3 linked regions of the Fibrella aestuarina BUZ 2 genome follow. The protein of the gene in region 3 binds, or shares a complex with, the protein of the main gene of each other region. Links are inferred from orthologs where the notes say so. Each region holds a gene or a part of one and is shown on either strand. Other genes may lie near its edges.

Region 1 (7,189 bases), 2.1 Mb from region 3 along the record:
AATGACTCCTTTTTTCATCCTTTCGATGAGCGGCTCCGTCCGGTTCATGCTGTTGCCTTTCGCACAGTGTGGGCCGGACGGAGCCTTTTTTCGGTGACCGTCTCCTCAGAAACCGGAATCAAAAGGGCATACAGCCTGTTGTTTTTTTAGAGTCATTTGTAGTCATAGACGGTCATCCGTCGGCATTCACGGCCCATGACAATCGATGACTGCAACTGACTTTTATAATGGCAAAACCACAGCATAAACTCTTTCTGCTCGACGCCCTGGCGCTTATTTACCGGGCCCACTTCGCCTTTAACAAAAGCCCGCGCATCTCGTCGAAAGGCGTGAACACCAGCGCCGTTTTTGGCTTCATGAACTCGCTCATGGAGGTGTTGCAGAAAGAGAAACCTACGCACATCGGTGTCGCCTTCGACCACTCGAAAAAGACCTTCCGGCACGAGCAGTTTCCGATGTACAAAGCCACCCGGCAGTCGCAGCCCGAAGACATTTCGGTAGCCATTCCTTATATCAAGCAGATCGTGGAAGCCATGAACATCCCGATGCTGATCAAGGAAGGCTACGAAGCCGACGACATCATCGGCACACTGTCGCTCAAAGCTTGTCAGGCGGGCGATTTCGAGGTGTACATGATGACGCCCGACAAAGACTACGGGCAGTTGGTCAATGACTGTGTGTTTATCTACAAGCCCGCGTTCATGGGCAAACCGGCCGAAAAGCAGGGCGTTAAAGAAATCTGCGAACGCTGGGGCATCGAGCACGTGGGGCAGGTGATCGACATGCTCGGGCTCATGGGCGATTCGGTCGACAACATTCCGGGCATTCCGGGCATTGGCGAGAAGACGGCGCAGAAACTGGTTGCCGAATTTGGCAGCGTTGAAAACCTCATCGCCAACGCCGATCAGCTGAAAGGCAAGCTCAAGGAAAACGTGGTCCAGTACGGGCAACAGGGGCTATTGTCAAAAGAACTGGCTACGATTCATCTGGAGGTGCCGGTGCCGTTCGACGAAGCCGCCCTGCGCCTGACCGACTACGATAGGCCCCGGCTCGCCGCCCTGCTTGACGAACTGGAGTTCCGGCAGATGAAGACCCGACTGCTGGGCGACGATCCCGCTCCGGCGGGGCAAGCCTTCCCAGCGGCCACTGCCAAACCGGCCAATGGGCAGATGGGCCTGTTCGACCCGGCCCCGGCCTTTATGCCCATGCCAGCTGCCTCGCCCAGCGGCGCCGACGATCTGCCTTTTCAGTTTGACGACACCTTTGCCCAGGCTCTGGCCACGCCGGAACCGAAGAAAGCGCGCGGCAAAAAAACGCCCGTCAACGTACCTGTGGCATCCGGCGAAGCGGCCACACCCGACGCCGTTACCGACTCGGCGGGCTCCGAATACGCACCGGGTGCCGAACTGCCCACGAGCGTAGCTAGTTGGGGCGACGATGCGCACGAAATTGAGCTCGACCCCAACTTCTCGGCCGAACCCCGCAAGACCATCCACTCGGTGTTGCACGATTACCGGCTGGTGGACACGCCCGAGTTGCGCGCCGCGCTGGTCACGTACCTGAACGAGCAAACCAACGTCTGCTTCGACTCCGAAACCACCGCCCTCGACCCCGTGGAGGCCGATCTGGTGGGCATGTCGTTTTCGTATCGCAAAGGCGAGGCGTTCTACGTACCGGTCCCCCCCGACCGGGCCGAGGCGCAGGCGGTCGTGGACGTGTTCAAGCCGTTTTTTGAAAATGAAGCCATCGAGAAAGTCGGCCAAAACCTGAAGTATGACCTGCTGATGCTCAAGAAGTACGGCGTGGTAGTACGCGGGCCGCTTTTCGATACCATGCTCGCCCACTACCTGATTGAGCCTGAACAGCGGCACAACATGGACGTGATGGCCGAGGTGTACCTCAACTACGCGCCGGTAGCCATCGAATCGCTGATCGGGAAAAAAGGCAAGGGGCAGCTCACCATGCGCGAGGTCGACGTGCAGCAGGTGGTGGAATACGCGGGCGAAGACGCCGACGTGACCCTGCAACTGCGCGACACCTTCGAGCCGATGCTCAACAAAGACAACCTCCACAAGCTGTTCGATCAGGTCGAGATGCCGCTCGTGCGCGTGCTGGCCGATCTGGAGCTGGAGGGCATCACCCTCGACACCGGCGCGCTGAAAGAGCTGTCGGCCACGCTCGACACCGACATGCGGCAGGTGCAGAGCGAGATTTACGAGATTGCGGGCGGCGAATTCAACATCGGCTCACCCAAGCAGTTGGGCGAGGTGCTGTTCGACAAACTCAAACTCGACAAGAACGCCAAGAAGACCAAAACCGGGCAGTACGCCACCGGCGAAGAGGTACTCTCGAAGCTGGAAGCCGAAAACCCGATTATCGGCAAAATCCTGGATTACCGGGAGCTGATCAAACTGAAGAATACCTACGTTGATGCGCTGCCGCTGCTGATTTCGTCACGTACCGGTCGCGTGCATACGTCGTTCAATCAGGCCGTTGCGGCGACGGGCCGTCTGTCGAGCACGAACCCGAACCTGCAAAACATTCCGATACGTACCCCGCGCGGTCAGGAGATCCGGAAAGCGTTTGTGCCCCGCTCAGACGAATTCTTGATTATGTCGGCCGACTATTCGCAGATCGAGTTGCGCATCATGGCGGCCTTTAGCGGCGACCAGACCATGCTCGACGCCTTCAACAACGGCATCGACATCCACACGCAGACGGCGAGCAAGGTGTTTCACGTACCCATCAGCGAGGTAACGGGCGAGATGCGCCGTAAAGCCAAAACCATCAACTTCGGGATTATCTATGGTATCTCGTCGTTTGGATTGGCGCAGCGGCTCAAGATTCCGCGTAAAGAAGCGAGCCAGATCATCGAGGAATACTTCCAGGAGTTCCCGGCGGTGAAGGCGTATATGGATCAGAGTATCGAGAAAGCGCGCGGCTTTGGCTACGCCGAAACGATTCTGGGCCGTCGGCGGTACCTGCGCGACATCAACTCCCGCAACATCACCGACCGCATGTTTGCCGAGCGCAACGCCATCAACGCCCCCATTCAGGGCAGCGCCGCCGACATGCTGAAGATTGCCATGATCCGCATCCACGAATTCATGTCGCAGGAGCAGCTCAAATCGAAGATGATCCTCACCGTGCATGACGAACTGGTGTTCGACGCCCACAAGTCGGAGCTCGATTACCTCAAGGAAAACGTCGATCGCATTATGAAAACCGCCATTCCGATGGCCGTTCAGATGGAAACCGGTGTGGGCTTCGGCGAAAACTGGCTCGTCGCGCACTAAAAAGGTGGGGACGCCGATGAAGCGGATTTTAAGGGATGATCACGGATGTCAAGCGGGTCAATCGGCATCTGCTACTATTGATAAATGAACCCGCGATCATCCCCTAAATCCGCTTCATCCAGATGCCTTTCGTTTCTACCCCGCCCAACGGCGGGGTTTTTTGTATCTTTGTCTATACGTTTTGCCTCATGACTCAAACTTTTACGCAACTCGACGAACTGGACACGGTGGCTCAGCAGTTGGTGGCCGAAGCCGACAACCTGCACGTGTGGCTGTTTGAGGGAGAGATGGGCGTTGGCAAAACCACGCTGATAAAAGCCCTTTGCCGGGCGGTTGGCGTAGTGAGCGTAGTCCAAAGCCCGACCTTCGGGCTGGTCAACGAGTACAGCACCCAAACCGGCGATTCAGTCTATCATTTTGACTGTTACCGCCTCCGCAATGAGGCCGAAGCGCTCGACATCGGCCTCGACGAATACCTCGATTCCGGGGCGTATTGCTTTATCGAATGGCCCGAACGCATCGAATCGCTCTGGCCACCAACCTATTACCTCATCCAACTGACGGCCGACCCGAACGGCGTCCGCACCGTAGAAACCAAGCGTGTTCAATGACCGCCAGCTTCGGTTGCCTTAGTCAGGCACTCAGCTCGTACACACCGCGCATTGTTCATTAACCTCCCCTTTCATGACTGGCTTCGAAGAACTAGCGAAACAAACAGCCCTGTATACCAAAGAGTCGCCCGCGCCCGTCAAGAGTTCGCAGCATAGTTTGCTCATTGGCTTACCCCGAGAAGTTTCGTTACAGGAAAATCGCATCGCCCTGACGCCCGAAGCCGTGGCTATTCTGGTGCGCAACGGCCATGAAGTGATCGTCGAAACGGGCGCCGGCATCGGTGCCAAGTTCAGCGATTCGGACTACAGCGAAGCGGGTGCGCAGATTGCCAAATCGCCCAAAGAAGTATACGAAGCCAACCTGATCCTGAAAATCGAGCCGCTGGTCGACGATGAATTTCAGCACCTGAAACAGGGAACTACGGTTATTTCGGCCCTGAACCTGCCCGCCCACGAACGCCCTTACTTCGAAAAGCTTAACGAGCGCCACATCACCGGCATTGGCTACGAATACATCGAGGATCAGGCGGGTGGTATGCCCGTCATCCGGTCGATGAGCGAGATTGCGGGCAGCACCGTCATGCTCATTGCCGGGGAATACCTCAGCAGCAGCGCCAACGGCCGGGGCATCATTCTGGGCGGTATCACGGGCGTTCCGCCTACCAAAGTCGTCTTCCTGGGCGCGGGTACCGTCACCGAATACGCCACCCGCACGGCCCTGGGCATGGGGGCCGACGTGAAGGTGTTCGACAAGGACCTCTACAAACTTCAGCGCTTCAAATACGCCGTGGGTACGTCGGTCTACACGTCGATCCTTGATTCTGACACGCTGACCGAGGCCATCGAACGGGCCGACGTGGTGATTGGTGCCCTCCGCGCCGACGACGGCCTGAGCCCGGTGGTGGTGACCGACGAAATGGTGTCGCGCATGAAACCCAATTCGGTGATCATCGACGTGGCCATCGATCAGGGCGGCAATTTTGCGACCTCACGCATGACGTCGCACAAAAACCCGACGTTCCGCACCCACGAAGTCATTCATTTCTGCGTGCCCAACATCGCCGCCCGCGTGGCGCATACGGCGAGCATGGCCCTGAGCAACATCTTCCTGCCGTTTCTGCTGCAAACCGGCACTAACGGTGGCATCGAAGCCATGATCTACGCCAACCGCTGGTTTATGCGCGGCGTCTATTGCCACAAAGGCACGCTCACCAACCTGTACATCGCCCGCAAATTCGGCATGCGCTTCAAAGACCTGGAACTGTTGCTCGGGGCCAGCCGGTTTTAGGTGTAGTTTGACGTTTGTCGTTTACCGGTTGATGTTTTGTTCGAAGCGGTATACGGCAGCACCACGTCAAACGGTAAACGACAAACGTCAAACCAACCGTGATTAATAACAGTAACGAAAACGTCCTGATGGACGACGCCAACTCGCCCGACCTTAACAAGAAGTTGATGGGCATGGTGTCGGAAGATTTTGTGCAGGTGGCCGACGCGCTGAAAGAAGCCTCGTACCAGATCAGAAAGCGCGGCTTTTCGGACTACCCGGTATTTGTCGCGTCGAAAAAACGCATCCCAATCGGGCAGCTGCTATTCGGTGAGGGCGATCTGGGCAACACCTTTACCTACAACGCCTCGTTTTTCGATGAGTTTGTACAGCGCGAACTCATCGGCGAAGATTCGTATGATCTCTGGAAAGAGAATTACAAAAACCCCGACGAGTACTGCTGCCTGTTTGTCGTCATCGGTGAGTTTACAGGTTTTGTTTACATTCCTTACCCCGAAGATTAGCCAGCGCTACGGTTCTATTCATTCGCATGAAAGCCCGATTCTCTCTCAGAATCGGGCTTTTTTGTTATTGACTCTATGTCGTTGACGGCTGATTTTAGGCTGTTCATCCCGTTTTTTTGGTGGTTCATGCAACGGACCCAGGTACTGATCGCATCTGTTGGGTAATCTTGCTTCCAGCCAATCCACGTTCGCCTTTTAACCACTGACCGAGGCTTTCAGACCGTTGGTGTAAGATCAGGTACTATGTAGTGCATAGTACCTTTGCTTTACAACATCATCTACGGCACTCGCCTCATTACACCATGCGTACCTTCTCTCTACTCTTCGTTTTAGCCGGACTTTTTTTTCAGACCGCGTTGGCTCAACAGGCGGCGGTTAAAGGCAGCATTCACGGCCGCTGCGTCGATCAGGCCGACAAGGCTATGCCCTTCGCCACGCTCCTGCTCGTGCGCAGTGCCGACTCAACGCTCGTAAAGGGAGCCGTAGCCGACGTTGAGGGTGCTTACGCGTTCGAGAACATCAGTGCCGGACAGTACCGGCTGTCGGCGCAGATGGTTGGGTACGTTAAAACGTATAGCGAACCGTTCACGATTGACGCCGATCACGCCACCGTCAGCCTTCCGGTGCTTAAACTGGCCGAAGAGCAGAAAAAGCTGGCCGAAGTAACGGTAGTTGCCAAGAAGCCCTTCATCGAGCAACAGGTCGACCGCACGGTTGTCAACGTGGAAAACAGCGTAGTATCGGCGGGGAACACCTTGCTCGAAGTGCTGGAAAAAGCACCCGGTGTCACCGTCGATCAGCAGAACGACGCCATCAAGGTGCGGGGCAAAGGCGGCGTAATCGTCGAAATTGACGGCAAACGCTCGTACCTCTCGACCCAGGAGCTGATGAACCTGCTCCGCAATACCCCCAGCGACAACGTGGAGAAAATCGAGGTGATTACCAACCCGTCGGCCAAGTACGATGCGGCGGGCAACTCCGGGATCATCAACATCCGGTTCAAGAAAAATAAGAATTTAGGCACTAACGGCACCATCACCCTCGGCACTGGCCAGACACTACAACCCAATGGACGCGGCCGGGCCACGACCTCGCTCAACCTGAACCACCGCGCGGGTAAAGTCAACCTGTTTGGCAATTACAGCTACGGTTATTACGAGAATTTCAACACCAATAACATCTACCGCCGCATTCCTTTTAACGATAACGTTACCTACTTCGATCAGCACACCAGCCGGGCCAGCTTCAGTCATGACCACAATTTCAAAGTAGGTGCCGACTGGTCGTTGAGCAAAAAAACGACCCTGGGTGCGCTGTTCAGCGGCTTCACCGAAAACTGGAATCAGCCGGCGGGCGAAAGCAAAACCGACATTCTGGATGAGCAGTTGGCCGTAACGCGCCGCTTTACGACCGTGAGCACGGTGGGTAATCGCCTCACCAACCTCAACTACAACCTGAATGCCAAGCATCAGTTTGACGACAAAGGCCACG
Region 2 (7,343 bases), 670 kb from region 3 along the record:
TACCCGTTGCCGCGTTCAGGCCCAGCGCCCAGGTGCCTTTTTCGGTTTGGGCGTGTGCTGCATGAATCAAGCCCAGCAGGCAGGCCAGTAAGAAGCAACGTATTTTCATCGTTGAGTTAGTTTGATGGTTAATAATCAGTAAAAGAACCGCTGCGCACTGGCTGCGCCAATCAATTTCTCACCCGTCTGCGCGGCTTCAACATACCCGTACATAGGAGCAGGAGGTTAAGCAAGAGTGTATCGAAAAGGAAAAAGCAAAGAAGGATAAAACAGATTTTATTAAGGGGAGTACCGACGTGGCGAAAGGTCAGATCTGTGCTGGTAACGTGTAAGTAGTTACATGACCGTATTAGCGGATGATGGTTGGAATTCAGTAAATAAATAGCCTAAATTCATAGACTACGTAGTTAGGCCTGACGAATAAGCGGAGGTAGATTCAACTTGCTTAGTGTAGCTTTGCACCCCTCATGCCCAATACGTTTCCCAAAACCGAACGCCTGACGAGCAAAAAGCTCATCAACCGACTCTTTGACCGAAGCGCCCAAACCGGCGCCGATGCGGTGCAGTCGGTCTATGCGCATCCGTTTCGGGTCATGTTTGTGTTGCCCGGATTGGCACCTGCCACCAACGTACCTGACGCCGTCGACGTACGGGCTGTAGATTCAGCCGAAGCAAACGAGGTAACTACCAACGTACCTGAGGTAGTGCCGAAGCCTTCGCCGCAGGCATTGCCGCAGGTACTGTTTAGCGTGCCCAAACGGGCCTTCAAAAAAGCGGTGGACCGTAACCTCGTACGGCGGCGTTGTCGCGAGGCATATCGGCTGAATAAGTGTATCTTGCAGAAGGCCGCTGTCTCTCCCGTTGCGATTACATTTCTGTATACCGCCAAGGTCAAAATTTCGTTTGACGAGATAGATAAAGGCATGAAATTGGCACTCAAACGGATGAACAATGTACGATGACCAATGCACAATGATCCTGCTTCGGCAGCGCATCGTTCATTGAGTAAACCATTGTGAATTGTTCATCATACATTGTTCATTACGTTATGCGGCTCCGTAAAAAACTCATACTTGGCACCTCGGCCCTGCTCGTTGCGGGTGGGCTGACGGCCTTTACGCGCGATGATCGCTTTTTCGAGATCGCCCGGAACCTCGACATCTACGCCACCATGTTCAAAGAGCTGAACATGTACTATGTGGATGAGGTAAACCCGAACCGGATGGTGAAAACGAGCATCGACGCGATGCTGAAATCGCTCGATCCATACACCAACTTCTACGCGGAAGACGACATCGAAGATTACATGACCATGACCACCGGCCGCTATAACGGCATCGGGGCCGTGATCGGTGATCGGCAGGGGCGCAACATCGTGATGATGCTGTATGAAGGAACACCCGCCGAAAAGTCGGGTCTACAGATCGGCGACGAGATTCTGAAAATCGACGGTGTCGACATCAAGACCCGGCAGGATGCCGATCCGGGTAAGTTGCTGCGGGGACAGACCGGCACGGCGGTGAAACTGACGGTGAAACGGTACGGCCAGAAAACGCCTGTCGACCTACAGGTGCAGCGCGATGTGGTGAAGGTGACCAACGTGCCCTACTACGGCATGCTCAATGATGAAGTAGGCTACATCGACCTGAAAGATTTCATGGCTGCTGCTGGCCGCGAAGTGAAAGCCGCCTATCAGGACCTGAAAAGCAAGGGCATGAAAAAGCTGGTGCTCGACGTGCGCGAAAACCCCGGCGGGTTGCTCGATCAGGCCATCGACATCTCGAACGTCTTTATCCCGAAAGGCTCGGAAGTGGTGACGACGAAAGGCAAAGTGTCCGAGTGGAATAAATCGTACTCGGCAATGGCCCCCGCCCTCGATACCGAGATGCCTATTGTAGTGCTCACCAACAACCACTCGGCCTCGGCGGCCGAGATCGTATCGGGTGTGATTCAGGATTATGATCGGGGCGTACTGATTGGGCAACGTACCTACGGCAAAGGTCTTGTGCAGACGACCCGCCCGCTCTCGTTCGGGACGCGCATGAAGATCACGACGGCCAAATACTACATTCCGAGCGGCCGGTGCATTCAGGCCATCGACTACAGCCACCGCAATGCCGACGGCAGCGTGGGCAAAATTGCCGATTCGCTACGCACGGCCTTCAAAACCCGCGCCGGTCGGGTGGTGTATGATGGCGGGGGAGTAACGCCCGATGTCCAGACGGAAGCCCAAACGCCGACGCCCATTGCCCAAAGCCTGACCAGCAAGGGACATATTTTTGATTACGCCGTCAAGTACAAGAGCGAGCACCCGACGATCAAACCGGCCCGCGAGTTCCGCCTTACCGACGCCGAGTATCAGGAGTTTGTGAAATGGGTGTCTGACAAAGAATACGACTACACCACGCAGGTCGAGAAAGACCTGGGTGTGCTAGAGGCATCGGCCAAAAAAGAAAAGTATTTCGACCAGATTCAGGATCAGCTGAAAGCGCTGAAATCGAAAATGTCGCACAGCAAAGATGCCGACATGAAAACCTTCCAGGCTGAGATCCGGACGTTGCTGAACGAGGAAATAGCCAGCCACTATTACCTGCAAAAGGGCCTGAAAGAAGCGTCGTTTGCGACCGATCCCGACATCAAAGCCGCCCTTGACCTGTTCAAAGACATGAACCGGTACAATGGAATTCTGAAAAAGAAGTGATGCTTTCTACATGATGAATGCGCTGCTGATTCTCCACGTTGTGATCTGGCAGCGCATTCATCATGTAGAAAGCATCGTTACGTATGATTCTGTCCCTCGATACATCCACTACCGTTTGCTCGGCCGCGCTGCACACCCTGACGGGCGAGTTGCTTGGTTGTTACGAATTGTTTACGGAGCGCACGGCGTCGTCGCGCCTGACCACACTCCTGCACGATGTGGTTGCTCATGCTGGGTTTGCGTTGGCCGATGTGTCGGCGATTGCCGTAGCCAAAGGCCCCGGTTCTTACACAGGGCTCCGCATCGGGGTGTCAACGGCTAAAGGGCTGTGTTTCGCGCTCGACAAACCGCTGATTGGGATCAACACGCTCGTGGCCATGACCGAGCAGATTCGGCCGTTTTATGCGCCGGGCAACGCTTTGTCAGGTACGTTGTTTTGCCCCATGATCGACGCCCGCCGCATGGAGGTGTATTGTGCCATTTACGATCAGCAGGGGCAGGAAGTTCAGCCCACCTCGGCTACCATTCTGGACGAGCAATCGTTTGCCAATTGGCTGGCTCAGCAGCCGGTTGTCTTTTTCGGCGATGGGGCGGCCAAAGCTCGCCCCGTCCTGACGCACCCCAACGCGATCTTCCCGGCCGTGCAGGTACGTCCCTCGGCGCGCACGGTGGGTACGTTGGCTGTCCAAGCCTATGCTGCCGGGCAATTTGAGGACCTGATCGCGTTTGAGCCCTATTACCTCAAAGAGTTCATGACCACAAAGCCGAAAGCGGTGCTTTGATTTGTACCCTAACGAAGGAGAGATCTTGACGCTGCTTGACATACAAGCTGAATCCGATAAGCGGTTTTCCTTCTAGCCGATTTGCAATAAACACACCTGTCCGTTAGTAAACCTCAAGATCCCTCCTTCGTCGGGATGACAGAGGGGAGTCACTACGGTTGGATAGCTGCGTTTAAAAGCTCCCAAGTTGGGTTGATCGATTCAATCAGGGCAACCTTTTTCGCGCGTCGCCACCCTTTGATTTCTTTTTCACGCTCGATAGCATGGCGCACATACTGGTGAAATTCCCAATAAACCAGCCTATAACAAAAATACTTGCCTGCAAACTTGTCGACCTGTCCTCGTGATTCGTAATGCTCCGCTAGCCGTCGAACCAGATCATTAGTCATACCCGTATACAAAACAGTCTGAGCAGGATTAGTTGTGATGTATACATAGAAGGCATAATTCTTCATATCAGGTTTTAAATGGGGTGGAGGTGTCTTTTTTGTCATCCCGACGCCAGGAGGGATCTTGAAGCATACTAACGAACAAGCCATTATGCTTCAAGATCCCTCCTGGTGTCGGGATGACAAAAGCAATGATGAAAGTAGAAAGCGCTTACTCGTTCCAGGCGTTTTGGCTGTTAAGGGGCATGCAGGCAATGTATTCACCGGGGACGGGGTCGTAGGCTAACACCTCCTTGCCGATCTTTTCGCTGGTGTAGTACCCCAGTAGCGTCAGGCTTTTGAGGCGGCGGAAGAAAGCGGGTGGCCCGGATGGTTTGAGCGTTATGCCCCAAAGCGACGGCGGAAACGGCTCGGCTTCTTTGTCGAGTGCCAGCAACAGGGCCTCGCGCTGAGCGGGCGTACACTCGACAAACGATTTCCCGTATTTCGATTCACAACGCTCGTCCAAGGATTCCAGGCCCGCCAGAAAGTCCTTCTGATCTTCCTCCGACAGTAGATCGTGCAGCATCTTGTCCACAAACTGCGGCACGCCTAGTTCTTTGGCGCCTGGTGTGCTGGTCTTGGGTAGAATCGTCTCGGTAATTTCAGCAATGGTATTGGCCTGTTCAGGAGACAGAAAAACGGGCTTCCAGTCTAGCTTGACCGTTTTCTGGCAGGCTATGAAGGTTTCGGTCAGGGCTGTGGCCGAGACGGCGTAGCCCATAAACAGAGCCGAGGTTTTGAGGGCGTTACGGCGGTTCATAGGTCGTTGCGGTTTTTGGCTTTCGTGGCAAAATCAACGGCGCGGGCTGTTAGGGCCATGTACGTAATCGACGGGTTCACGCACGATGACGAGGTCATGCAGGCGCCATCGGTCACAAAGACGTTGGGGACGCTGTGGAGTTGATTGTTCCCGTTGACGACCGACGTTTTGGGGTCGCGGCCCATCCGCGCCGTGCCCATTTCGTGAACACCCACGCCAATACCGCCCGAATAGTCAAACGTGGTGATGTCTTTAAAACCGGCAGCGTCGAGCATCTCGGCGGCATCGGCCATGATCTGCTTGCGCATTGCCAGTTCGTTCTGCTTGAATTCGGCGTCGAACACTAGCATGGGCAAGCCCCACTGATCGTTCTTGTCGGGATGCAGGGTCACTTTGTTGTCGTGGTAGGGGAGCACCTCGCCGAAGCCCATCAGCCCCATGCTCCAGCCACCCGGCTTGAACAGCGACTCTTTGAAGGCGGCCCCGACACCGGGTGTATTGACGCCCCCGCCCCAGTTGCCGCGGCCTGCTCCGGCACCCTGGTAATCATAACCCCGCAGGAAGTTCGGGTTCTTCGATTTCTCGTCGATGTTCACATACTTCGGAATGAACAACCCGGCGGGTTTGCGCCCTTTGTAGTACTGATCCTCGAAGCCATCGTAGCTGCCCATCGCGCCCACGTGGTAGTGGTGGTCCATGATGTTGTGGCCCAGCTCGCCGCTGTCGTTGCCCATCCCGTTGGGAAACCGCTTCGACGTTGAGTTGAGCAGAATCTGCGTCGTGGCCATTGTGGAGGCGCAGCAGAAGATCAGGTTGGCGAAAAACTCAGTTATCTCCTTCGACTCGGCATCCACCACGCGCACGCCCGTGGCCCGGCCCGTAGCTTCGTCGTACATAATCGAATGCACCACCGAATGCGGCCGGATTGTAAAGTTTTTGGTCAGGTTGGCGGCGGGCAGCGTGGCGGCGTTACTGCTGAAATAAGCGCCGTAGGGGCAACCCCGGCCGCAGCGGTTCCGGTTCTGGCATTTTCCACGCCCCAGTTCGAGGTGCCACGGTTGCGGGTCGGTGAGGTGAGCGACGCGGCCCGGCGTTACGTAGCGATTACCATACTTCGTTTTCATCGCCTGCCGGAAGTGCGACTCCAGGCAGTTGAGCGGAATGGGCGGCAGAAACTCGCCGTCGGGCAGGTGATCGAGGCCCAGCTTCTCGCCGCTGATGCCCACGAACTTTTCGACGTAGCTATACCAGGGGGCAATGTCGGCGTAACGGATAGGCCAGTCGACGGAAATGCCTTCGCGGGCGTTGGCCGTAAAATCGAGGTCGCTCCAGCGGTAGCAGTGTTTCCCCCAGGTGAGCGAACGCCCGCCCACGTGGTTGCCCCGGATCCAGTCGAACCGCTTGGTTTCGATGTATGGGTCGTTGAGGTCGTTGGTGAAAAAGTGCTTGTTGCTCTCGCCTACGAAGCCACTGCGCGTCTGCACGTGATACGCTTTCTGGTCGTCGTGGTTGAGGGCGCCGCGGTGGTCAAACTCCCAGTGGTCTTTCATCGCCGTGGGGTAGTCTTCCACGTGAGTCACCATCCGGCCCTTTTCCAGCACCAGCGTTTTGAGCCCTTTTTCGCACAATTCTTTGGCCGCCCAGCCGCCGCTCATGCCTGAGCCGATGACAATGGCATCGTAGCGGTGCGTTTTGTTAATGGTTGTATTGAGGTTTGCCATGTGAGTAGGTTAAGCCGGTTTTTGATAAAGCCAACCCGCCCTCTAATCTCACCTGACAGAAAATCGCAGGTACTTCTCCTCAAGGCAGCTCTTCGCAGAGAAAGCCCGCACGGCCGACAGCCTGACGGATCACGTCGGCCGAAATGGTGGTCGTTTCAACCCGCAACACCCGGTCGCAATCGTCGAGATCGACCGTCCAGCGAATGGCGTTGCCGAACGTACCCAGCGCCTGCCCAACCGTTTGGCGGCAGCCTGCGCAAACCATATTCGTTCTGAAAACTAACACGTTCATGGCTCCTGGGTCTGTTCGCGCAGTTTCCGAAAAATCACATAGTCGGCGTAGAAGGTGCCGCCAGGCACAAACGAAGCGAGCAACGCCAGCAACGTCTTGCCAAGCGGCCAGCGGTACTCGGTTTTGGCCTGAATAACGGTGAGCGCATACCAGACAAACAGCAACCCGTGAATGGGCCCAATCGCCTGCACGACAGCCGGTTGCTGGTAAAGGTGTTTCATGGGCACGCCCACCAGCAACAGCACCAGCAACGACGTTCCTTCGAGGAAACTGGCCACCCGCAGACGGAATTTGGGAGAGGTAAAGAACATGGGGTTTGGGGTTTGATGTTTAGCGTTTAATGTTTGATGGATTGATTGACAGACAATTGGTTAGATGGTTGAGTGAACGTTAAACCTTAAACGCCAAACTGCTACCAACGTACCCAGGGGCGGGCCGCCAGCGGTGAAAATGGCCAGGGAATCGCCGCCAGAATCAGCACAAGGCCAATGGTGAAATACAGGGCGGTAGTTTTGAACTGCTGCCGGGCGTCGGTTTGTCGTTTGGCTTTGCTCGATCCGATCGTCATCAATACTACGGCGGTGAGCATCAGGCTGATGTGGATAAGGGCGAAGAACGGAAACGCGGCGGCCTCAGCGAAGGAGGGTTTTTCGCGC
Region 3 (7,278 bases):
TTGCCCTCTTCGGCGGCACCACCGGCAAAATCAGCGACGTGCTGCCCGCGGCCATTTTCTTCAAGCAGTTGAACATTTTCGGGACGACGATGGGCAACGACGCCGAGTTTGGCGCCATGCTGTCGTTCCTGGAAACGCATCAGCCCGTGCCGGTGATCGACTCGGTGCGCCCCCTAGCCGAGGCCCAGGCCGCCTACGACCGCATGAACGCGGGCGAGCAGTTGGGTAAACTCGTGCTGACGATCTAGGTCGCGGGTTGCGGCGCGGGGCCGAGCAGGTCCCAGAGGTTGCCATACAGATCGGCAAAAACAGCGACGGTGCCGTAGGCCTGCTCGACGGGCTCACGCACGAACCGGACGCCCCGCTGCCGCATCTGCTCGTAGTCGCGCCAGAAATCGTCGGTTTGCAGGAAAAGAAACACCCGGCCACCCGCCTGATTGCCCACGTAGGTACGTTGCTCGTCGGTGCTGGCCTTAGCCAGCAGCAGGTTGCAGCTCTGGCCACCCGGCGGCGACACCAGCACCCAGCGTTTGTCCTGGTCGGGCAGGTACGTGTCTTCGATCAAATCGAACGAAAGAGTTTCGGTGTAAAACCGAATGGCCTCGTCGTAATCAGTCACGACAAGGGCTACATGAGCAAGGCGCTGAATCATGGAAATGCGTTTGACGTTTGAAGTCTAAGGTTTAACGTTGGCTGGCACCTAAGTAAGCTTATGCCAGCCAACCCTGAACACCAAACGTTAACTATCAGCCGTATTTTTGTACTAATGACACTGCTTGCCATCGAATCTTCCTGCGACGAAACCTCCGCTTCGGTCCTGACCGACGGACAGGTGCTGTCGAATATCATCGCGACTCAGCTTATCCACCAGCAATACGGCGGCGTGGTGCCTGAACTGGCTTCGCGCGCGCACCAGCAACACATCGTGCGGGTTGTGGAGGAAGCACTGACGGTAGCTAACGTGACCAAATCGGAGCTGTCGGCGGTAGCCTTTACGCGCGGGCCGGGCCTGCTGGGCGCGCTGCTAGTCGGGGCATCCTTCGCCAAAGCGCTGGCGCTGGGGCTGAACATTCCGCTCATCGAAGTCAACCACATGCAGGCGCACGTGCTGGCTCATTTCATCCAGGACAATCCTAACCAGGCCGTCCCCCAGAAGGCCGTACCCCCCTTTCCATTTCTGTGCCTGACCGTCAGTGGAGGGCACACCCAACTCGTGCGCGTCGATGGACCGCTGGCTATGCACGTTATTGGCCAGACGCAGGACGACGCGGTGGGCGAAGCCTTCGACAAATCGGCGAAGTTGCTGGGCCTGCCCTATCCCGGTGGGCCGCTGATCGACAAACACGCGCGGCAGGGCAACCCGCTGGCGTTTCGCTTCCCGATGACCGACATGCCTGGCCTCGATTTTTCGTTCAGCGGCATCAAAACGGCCATCATGTATTTTCTGCGTGACCACACGCGGCAAAACCCCACTTTCGTGGCCGACCACCTCGACGACATCTGCGCCAGCATTCAGCACACGCTCATTCAGATGCTGTTGACCAAACTGGAGCGCGCTGCGCAGGAAACCGGCATCCGCCATGTCGCTATTGCGGGCGGCGTGTCGGCCAACAGCGGCCTGCGCCAACGCCTGACCGAACTGGCCGATCAGCAAGGATGGACAGTCTATATCCCCGATTTTGCCTACTGTACCGACAACGCCGCCATGATTGCGATGGCAGGCTATTTCAAATACCAGCACCACGATTTCGTCGGGCAGGACGTCAGCCCACTGCCCCGAATGGAATTGTAGACCAGTTTCTAGTTTCGGTTTTTCAGTTAGTTGCTGGCCGTCTAAGCCTGCGCCAGCCAACTGAAAACCCGAAACTAGAAATACCAAACCCCTATCCCTCATGCACCTCGCTCAGATCAACATTGGCCGCCTGATAGCGCCGCTCGATACACCGGCGCTGGCCGATTTCGTCGCCGGTCTCGACCCGATCAATGCGTTGGCCGAAGGTAGCCCCGGTTTTGTCTGGCGGCTTAAAGACGAGACTAACAATGCCACCGGCTACCACCCGTTTGCCGATGACCAGATTATCGTCAACATGTCGGTCTGGGAAAGCCTTGACGCGCTGCGGGCCTTTGCCTTCCAGTCGGACCATATGGACTACCTGAAACGCCGACGCGAGTGGTTCGCCAAATTTGCAACGGCCTATATGGCCCTTTGGTGGATACCCGAAGGCCACGTACCTACCATTGCCGAAGCCAAAGAGCGACTGCAATCACTCGATGAACACGGTGATACGCCTTTTGCCTTTACCTTCCGTAAGCCATTTCCATCCCCAACCGCAGCCTGATTTCCATGCAACTCCAGTCGATTACCCTCTACCCAATCAAATCGCTGGGCGGTGTCTCGGTCAACGAAGCGCACATCGACGCCAAGGGCCTGCGCTACGACCGCCGGTATATGCTCGTCACGCCCGCCACGGGAGGCCACCCCGGTACGTTCATCACCCAACGTACCCAGCACTCGATGGCGCTGATCGACGTGGCGATCGACGTGGCAACGAACGAACTGCGGGTCTGGCATCGCCACGCGCCCGACGATGTGCTGACGCTGCCGCTCGTGCACGACGAAGCCCGCCTGCTGGGTAAGTTGCCCGTCACGATCTGGGCGAGTGAAGACGTACCCAGCCGACTGGTTAGCACGGAGGCCGACGCGTGGTTTAGTCGGGTAATTGGTAAGGACTGCCAGTTAGTGTATATGCCCGATGCCACCCAACGCGCCGTTACATCAGGCCGGGTAAAAGCCGCGGGTGACGTCGACAAGGTCGTGAGTTTTGCCGACGGCCTGCCGATCCTGCTGGCGACCCAGTCGTCGCTCGACGAACTGAACCGACGCGCCGAACAGACACTGAGCATGGCGCGGTTCCGGCCCAATCTGGTGGCGGGTGGCCTGTGCTGGCCGCACGACGAAGACACCTGGGGGGCATTCCAGATTGGCGACGCGGTGTTTTACGGCGTGAAGCCCTGCATCCGCTGCGTGCTCACCACCATCGACCCCGCCACCGGCGAGCGCGGCGCCGAACCCCTCAAAACACTGGCGACCTACCGCCGACACAACAACGCCATCCTGTTTGGCGAAAACGTGATGCCAGCCCGTAGCAGCCTCGGCCAGACCATTCGCGTGGGCGATGCCATTGCGGTGCAACAGCGCAAAACCTCCTGGTTACCCGTGGGCGTCTAGCCCTGTCTCGTACAAATACGACCAACTATTTTCAGGCGCGTGCAACGCGGACGATTTCGGTGCGTCATTGCTGTAGAATTGACCCTTAATCTGGCTACAGCATCTGCGGTAGCCTTTTCCCGAAGGAAGCGATACCGTTGGCAACGTACCCAGCTCCCGACCTGATCACGGCTTTAGTCGAACGCTGCCGCAATGGCGACCGACGGGCTCAGTATGACCTGTATGGCCGTTATGCCAAGGCGATGTACAACGTCTGCCTGCGCATTGTGGTGCATCAGGCCGAAGCCGAAGACGTGCTCCAGGAAGCGTTTCTGGATGCTTTCACGAACCTGCATCGGTTCCGGGCCGAAAGCACGTTTGGCGCGTGGCTGAAGCAGATCGTTATCAATCGGGCCATTGGGCATTTACGCAGCCGTCGGTTGCTGCTCGTCAGTACCGAAGCTGTTGCCGAAGGCGACCTCGACCGCCCCGACCACACCGATAGCCTCGATGAGGAAGCGATTGAGTGGGACGTCGAACGCGTTCGGCAGTGCATGACCACCCTGCCCGAAGGGTACCGGGTGGTGCTGTCGCTGTATTTGTTTGAGGGATACGACCACGAGGAAATTGGCCAGATCCTCGGTATTGGGGAGTCTACTTCCCGGTCGCAGTACCTCAGGGCTAAGAAAAAGTTAATAGAACGAATGCATGAAAAGAGGTGAACGATAACTCCTGACCGACAGACTGGCCTCACGGGTGTAACCAGCAGCCAGTCCATCCATTCCCCAGCGTTTATTGTTTATCAGTCAGACAATGGATCTCGAACAATTTATCCAGAACAACCGGGCGGCGTTTGAACAGGACGGCCCCTCGGCTGACCTCTGGCTCCGCATTGCCGATCAGCTTCCCGACGACTCCGGTACCGACGACGCGCCAACCGCCGACGTACCTGACCCGACGGTGCCTTCCATCGGCTTATCCAACAACAACGTACCCAAACCGCGGCCCGAGCAACCGTTTCGGGCGGTGCACCGTACGGCCAGTGAGGCCGGGCCGGGCCGCATGCAGTGGCGGTGGGCTGCCTCGGTAGCGCTGCTGCTGCTGACGGGCGCCGGCTGGTGGCTCAACACCCGCTATGGTGTCACGCAGCAACCCGAAATTGTGGCCATCAGCCCCAGTTACGCCAAAGAGGTGACGCACTATGCCAGCCTCATCGACGACAAGCAGGACGAGCTCCGGCAGCTGACCAAATCGAACCCCGATCTGTATCAGCAATTTTCGGGCGACCTGAAAAGTCTGGAAACCAGCTACGAATCGCTCAAGGCCGACCTGCCGCAAACGCCGAATCAGGACGTGCTCATTCAGGCCATGATTCGGAATCTGCAACTCCAGATCGACCTGCTCAACGAACAGTTACGCGTGGGTAAACGCATCAAACAACAAACCACATCGACCAATGAACTGCCTGCCAAACCGATTTAACCTGCTCGCCGTCTGCCTTCTGGCCTCGGCAGCCGGCTACGCGCAGCCTGAGCCGGCAACCCTACCCCCGTTCCCCCCTACCCCACCCGAACGGATTGTGGCCGCTTACGCACTCACGCCGTCGCCCGCAGACCCGCTCGCCGCGCAGGAGGGCACCCAGGAACGGACGGAACTACACCGACGGCTGATCAAGTCCTACGCCGTAACCCCCAGCGATGTGCTCACGATCGATAATCATTTTGGCGACGTAACCGTATCGCACTGGGACCGGAACGAAATGCGCGTCGAGGTCGTGATCACCTCATCGTCGGAAAACGCCGAACGGGCCCGGCGGGCGCTGGAAGGGGTCACGATCAACGAAGACCATAAAGACAATGCCCACGGGTTCAAGACCCACATCGCCGAAGCGTTCAGCGGTGGCTGGAAAAAAGGCGACCGCACCAATTTCCTGCGGGTTGATTACCGCATTGCCATGCCCCGCGCCAACGGCCTCACCATTCGGAATAAGTTTGGCAACGTAAACATCCCGGACTTTTCGGCCCCGTTGGCCGTCGAATCGCAGTTTGGCAACATCTACGGCGCGGCGATGACTAACCCCGCCACCACCATCAACGCCTCGTTTGGCAACGTGTCGATCCGCGACGTGCAGAACGGTAAGGTGAAGATGGAATTTGGCGACCTTGACATCAGTTCGGGCAACGTGCTGACGATCGTGCAGAACTACGGCAAGTTGCGCATCGGCGAAACCAACCGGGTCGACGTAAACATGAGCTACGCCGACGCCATCATCGGGGCCATCCGGCAATCGGGCAAGCTCAACATGAACTACACCAAGCAGTTTCGGCTCGATCAGCTCCCCGCCTCGGCCGATCAGCTGGAAGTCAACGCCAAATTTTCGTCGGTGGCGCTGCCGGTGCAGACCCAGACCCACTGCGACTTCGACATCACGGTCACCAATGGTGGGTTCACCTACCCCACGCTACCCAACCTGCACCTTATCTCGCAGCCTGGTAGCGCGCAGGCTGCCCCCCGCGCTGGCAGACGGCAGCAGTATGTGGGGCGGGTGGGCGATGGCGATGGTCCCCGTATCCGCGTCGTATCGGTATTCGGCGACGTCAAGTTTAAATAGCGGGGATGGCAGGGAGCAGGGGGGGCAGGGCTTACAGAGCTGCCCCCCCTGCTCCCTGCCATCCCTGCCCTAAGCCCCCTGCCCAACGCCTCTCGCTTTTTTTCTCCTTTCCGACTAAACTGATAGGGTTTCGTAGTTGCTAAATTTATCTTTGTAGCTGTCTACTTTACAGTTTGGCTGTTTCGTTGTGTATGTATCTGTGTAGCATTGGCAGACCAACAGACCAACGTACCCAAGGCAGACAAACAACAATTACAACCCTATCACGTGGCATTAATTAAATCCATCTCCGGTATCCGGGGAACCATTGGCGGGCGCACCGGCGAAAGCCTCACCCCGCTCGATGTAGTGAAGTTTACGGCTGCTTTCGGGCAATGGCTACTCAATGGGCAACGCGGGCAACCGGGGCCGCATACCGTTGTGATTGGTCGGGATGGGCGATTATCGGGGCCAATGGTCTCCCAACTGGTGGCCGCTACCCTGCAGGGCATGGGCCTCAACGTGCTGGATCTGGGCCTGTCGACCACCCCCACCGTCGAAATGGCCGTTCCCGGCGAAAACGCCATTGGCGGTATCATCCTGACCGCCAGCCACAACCCCATCCAGTGGAATGCCCTTAAACTGCTGAACAGCAAAGGCGAATTTATATCGGGTGCCGATGGCGAAGCGCTGCTGGCCATTGCCGAGGCCGAGTCGTTTACCTTTGCCGAAGTGAAAAAGCTGGGCCAATACCGCACCGACTCAGCCAGCGAAACGTCGTGGATGCAGAAACACATCGACCAGATTCTGGCACTGCCGCTGGTCGATCGGGAGGCCATCGTCAAGCGGAATTTTAAAGTCGTAGTCGATGCCGTCAACTCAACCGGTGGCCTGGCCGTTCCGATGCTGCTGACGGCGCTGGGCGTGGAGCTGATTACCAAACTCCACTGCGAACCCACCGGCAATTTTGCCCACAACCCCGAGCCGCTGCCCGAGAACCTCACCGACATCCTCAACGCCACCCGTCGCGACTCGCAGGACTTGGGTATCGTGGTCGACCCCGACGTAGACCGGCTGGCGTTCATCTGCGAAGACGGCTCCCCCTTTGGCGAAGAATACACGCTGGTTGCCGTTGCCGATTATGTGCTGAAAAACAGCCCCGAAGGCCGCCGCAACACCGTCTCGAACCTGTCCAGCACCATCGCCCTGCGCGACGTCACCCAGAAATATGGCGGGCAGCACTTTGCCTCGGCTGTCGGGGAAGTTAATGTTGTGGAGATGATGAAGGCAAACGACGCGCTGATCGGTGGCGAAGGCAACGGCGGTATCATCTACCCCGAACTGCACTATGGCCGCGACGCCCTCGTGGGCATTGCCCTCTTTCTGAGCCATCTGGCTCGTTTTGGTAAATCGGCCTCGATCCTGCGCCGAACGTACCCCAGCTACTACATCTCCAAGAACAAGATCGAGCTGACGCCCA

Evidence for each region.
Region 1: the proteins of tsaD (region 3) and tsaE are in contact, whole or in part, in a crystal structure (PDB 6N9A), measured with the Thermotoga maritima proteins. The link is inferred for Fibrella aestuarina BUZ 2 from one-to-one orthologs. Residues at the interface, in WP_004082750.1 of Thermotoga maritima: Cys10, Asp11, Arg49, His50, Leu82, Gly84, Gly135, Gly136, Glu154, Thr155, Leu156, Asp157, Asp158, Ser159, Glu162, Asp165, Lys166, Arg169, Leu170, Tyr175, Lys213, Thr214, Leu217, Tyr218, Gln221, Arg222, Asn324; in WP_004082108.1 of Thermotoga maritima: Leu37, Gly38, Lys46, Lys57, Val59, Lys60, Ser61, Thr63, Phe64, Thr65, Leu66, Met67, Val69, Pro71, Tyr82, Arg83, Leu84, Asp86, Asp88, Phe89, Asp93, Ile128, Asp130, Glu131, Arg134.
Region 2: the proteins of tsaD (region 3) and tsaB are in contact, whole or in part, in a solved structure (PDB 4WQ4), measured with the Escherichia coli proteins. The link is inferred for Fibrella aestuarina BUZ 2 from one-to-one orthologs.

The regions. Positions count from the first base shown.
Region 1 is NC_020054.1:3,857,267-3,864,455, reverse strand. Bases 2,506-5,195 are described here. They hold tsaE (tRNA (adenosine(37)-N6)-threonylcarbamoyltransferase complex ATPase subunit type 1 TsaE), read left to right. Parts: upstream 2,506-3,484; coding sequence 3,485-3,907; downstream 3,908-5,195. Other genes in these bases: FAES_RS15630 (alanine dehydrogenase), read left to right, coding at 3,981-5,195; polA (DNA polymerase I), read left to right, coding at 2,506-3,296. Also shown: more of polA, read left to right, coding at 228-2,505; FAES_RS15625 (hypothetical protein), read left to right, coding at 5,294-5,698; FAES_RS15620 (TonB-dependent receptor domain-containing protein), read left to right, coding at 6,001-7,189. UniProt on the Escherichia coli protein: Required for the formation of a threonylcarbamoyl group on adenosine at position 37 (t(6)A37) in tRNAs that read codons beginning with adenine.
Region 2 is NC_020054.1:1,055,404-1,062,746, forward strand. The notes cover bases 1,790-4,633. They hold tsaB (tRNA (adenosine(37)-N6)-threonylcarbamoyltransferase complex dimerization subunit type 1 TsaB), read left to right. Parts: upstream 1,790-2,784; coding sequence 2,785-3,483; downstream 3,484-4,633. Other genes in these bases: FAES_RS04180 (S41 family peptidase), read left to right, coding at 1,790-2,701; FAES_RS04190 (GIY-YIG nuclease family protein), read right to left, coding at 3,636-3,938; FAES_RS04195 (gluconate 2-dehydrogenase subunit 3 family protein), read right to left, coding at 4,084-4,633. Also shown: FAES_RS04170 (hypothetical protein), read right to left, coding at 1-109; FAES_RS04175 (ribonuclease P protein component), read left to right, coding at 468-962; more of FAES_RS04180, read left to right, coding at 1,049-1,789; more of FAES_RS04195, read right to left, coding at 4,634-4,674; FAES_RS04200 (GMC oxidoreductase), read right to left, coding at 4,671-6,395; FAES_RS04205 (heavy-metal-associated domain-containing protein), read right to left, coding at 6,475-6,687; FAES_RS04210 (DUF3817 domain-containing protein), read right to left, coding at 6,684-6,998; FAES_RS04215 (hypothetical protein), read right to left, coding at 7,100-7,343. UniProt on the Escherichia coli protein: Required for the formation of a threonylcarbamoyl group on adenosine at position 37 (t(6)A37) in tRNAs that read codons beginning with adenine.
Region 3 is NC_020054.1:1,717,788-1,725,065, reverse strand. The notes cover bases 1-2,779. They hold tsaD (tRNA (adenosine(37)-N6)-threonylcarbamoyltransferase complex transferase subunit TsaD), read left to right. Parts: upstream 1-766; coding sequence 767-1,792; downstream 1,793-2,779. Other genes in these bases: FAES_RS07000 (MOSC domain-containing protein), read left to right, coding at 2,345-2,779; FAES_RS07005 (DUF3291 domain-containing protein), read left to right, coding at 1,893-2,339; FAES_RS07015 (VOC family protein), read right to left, coding at 245-652; FAES_RS07020 (zinc-binding dehydrogenase), read left to right, coding at 1-248. Outside these bases: more of FAES_RS07000, read left to right, coding at 2,780-3,229; FAES_RS06995 (RNA polymerase sigma factor), read left to right, coding at 3,367-3,930; FAES_RS06990 (hypothetical protein), read left to right, coding at 4,022-4,690; FAES_RS06985 (DUF4097 family beta strand repeat-containing protein), read left to right, coding at 4,665-5,819; glmM (phosphoglucosamine mutase), read left to right, coding at 6,087-7,278.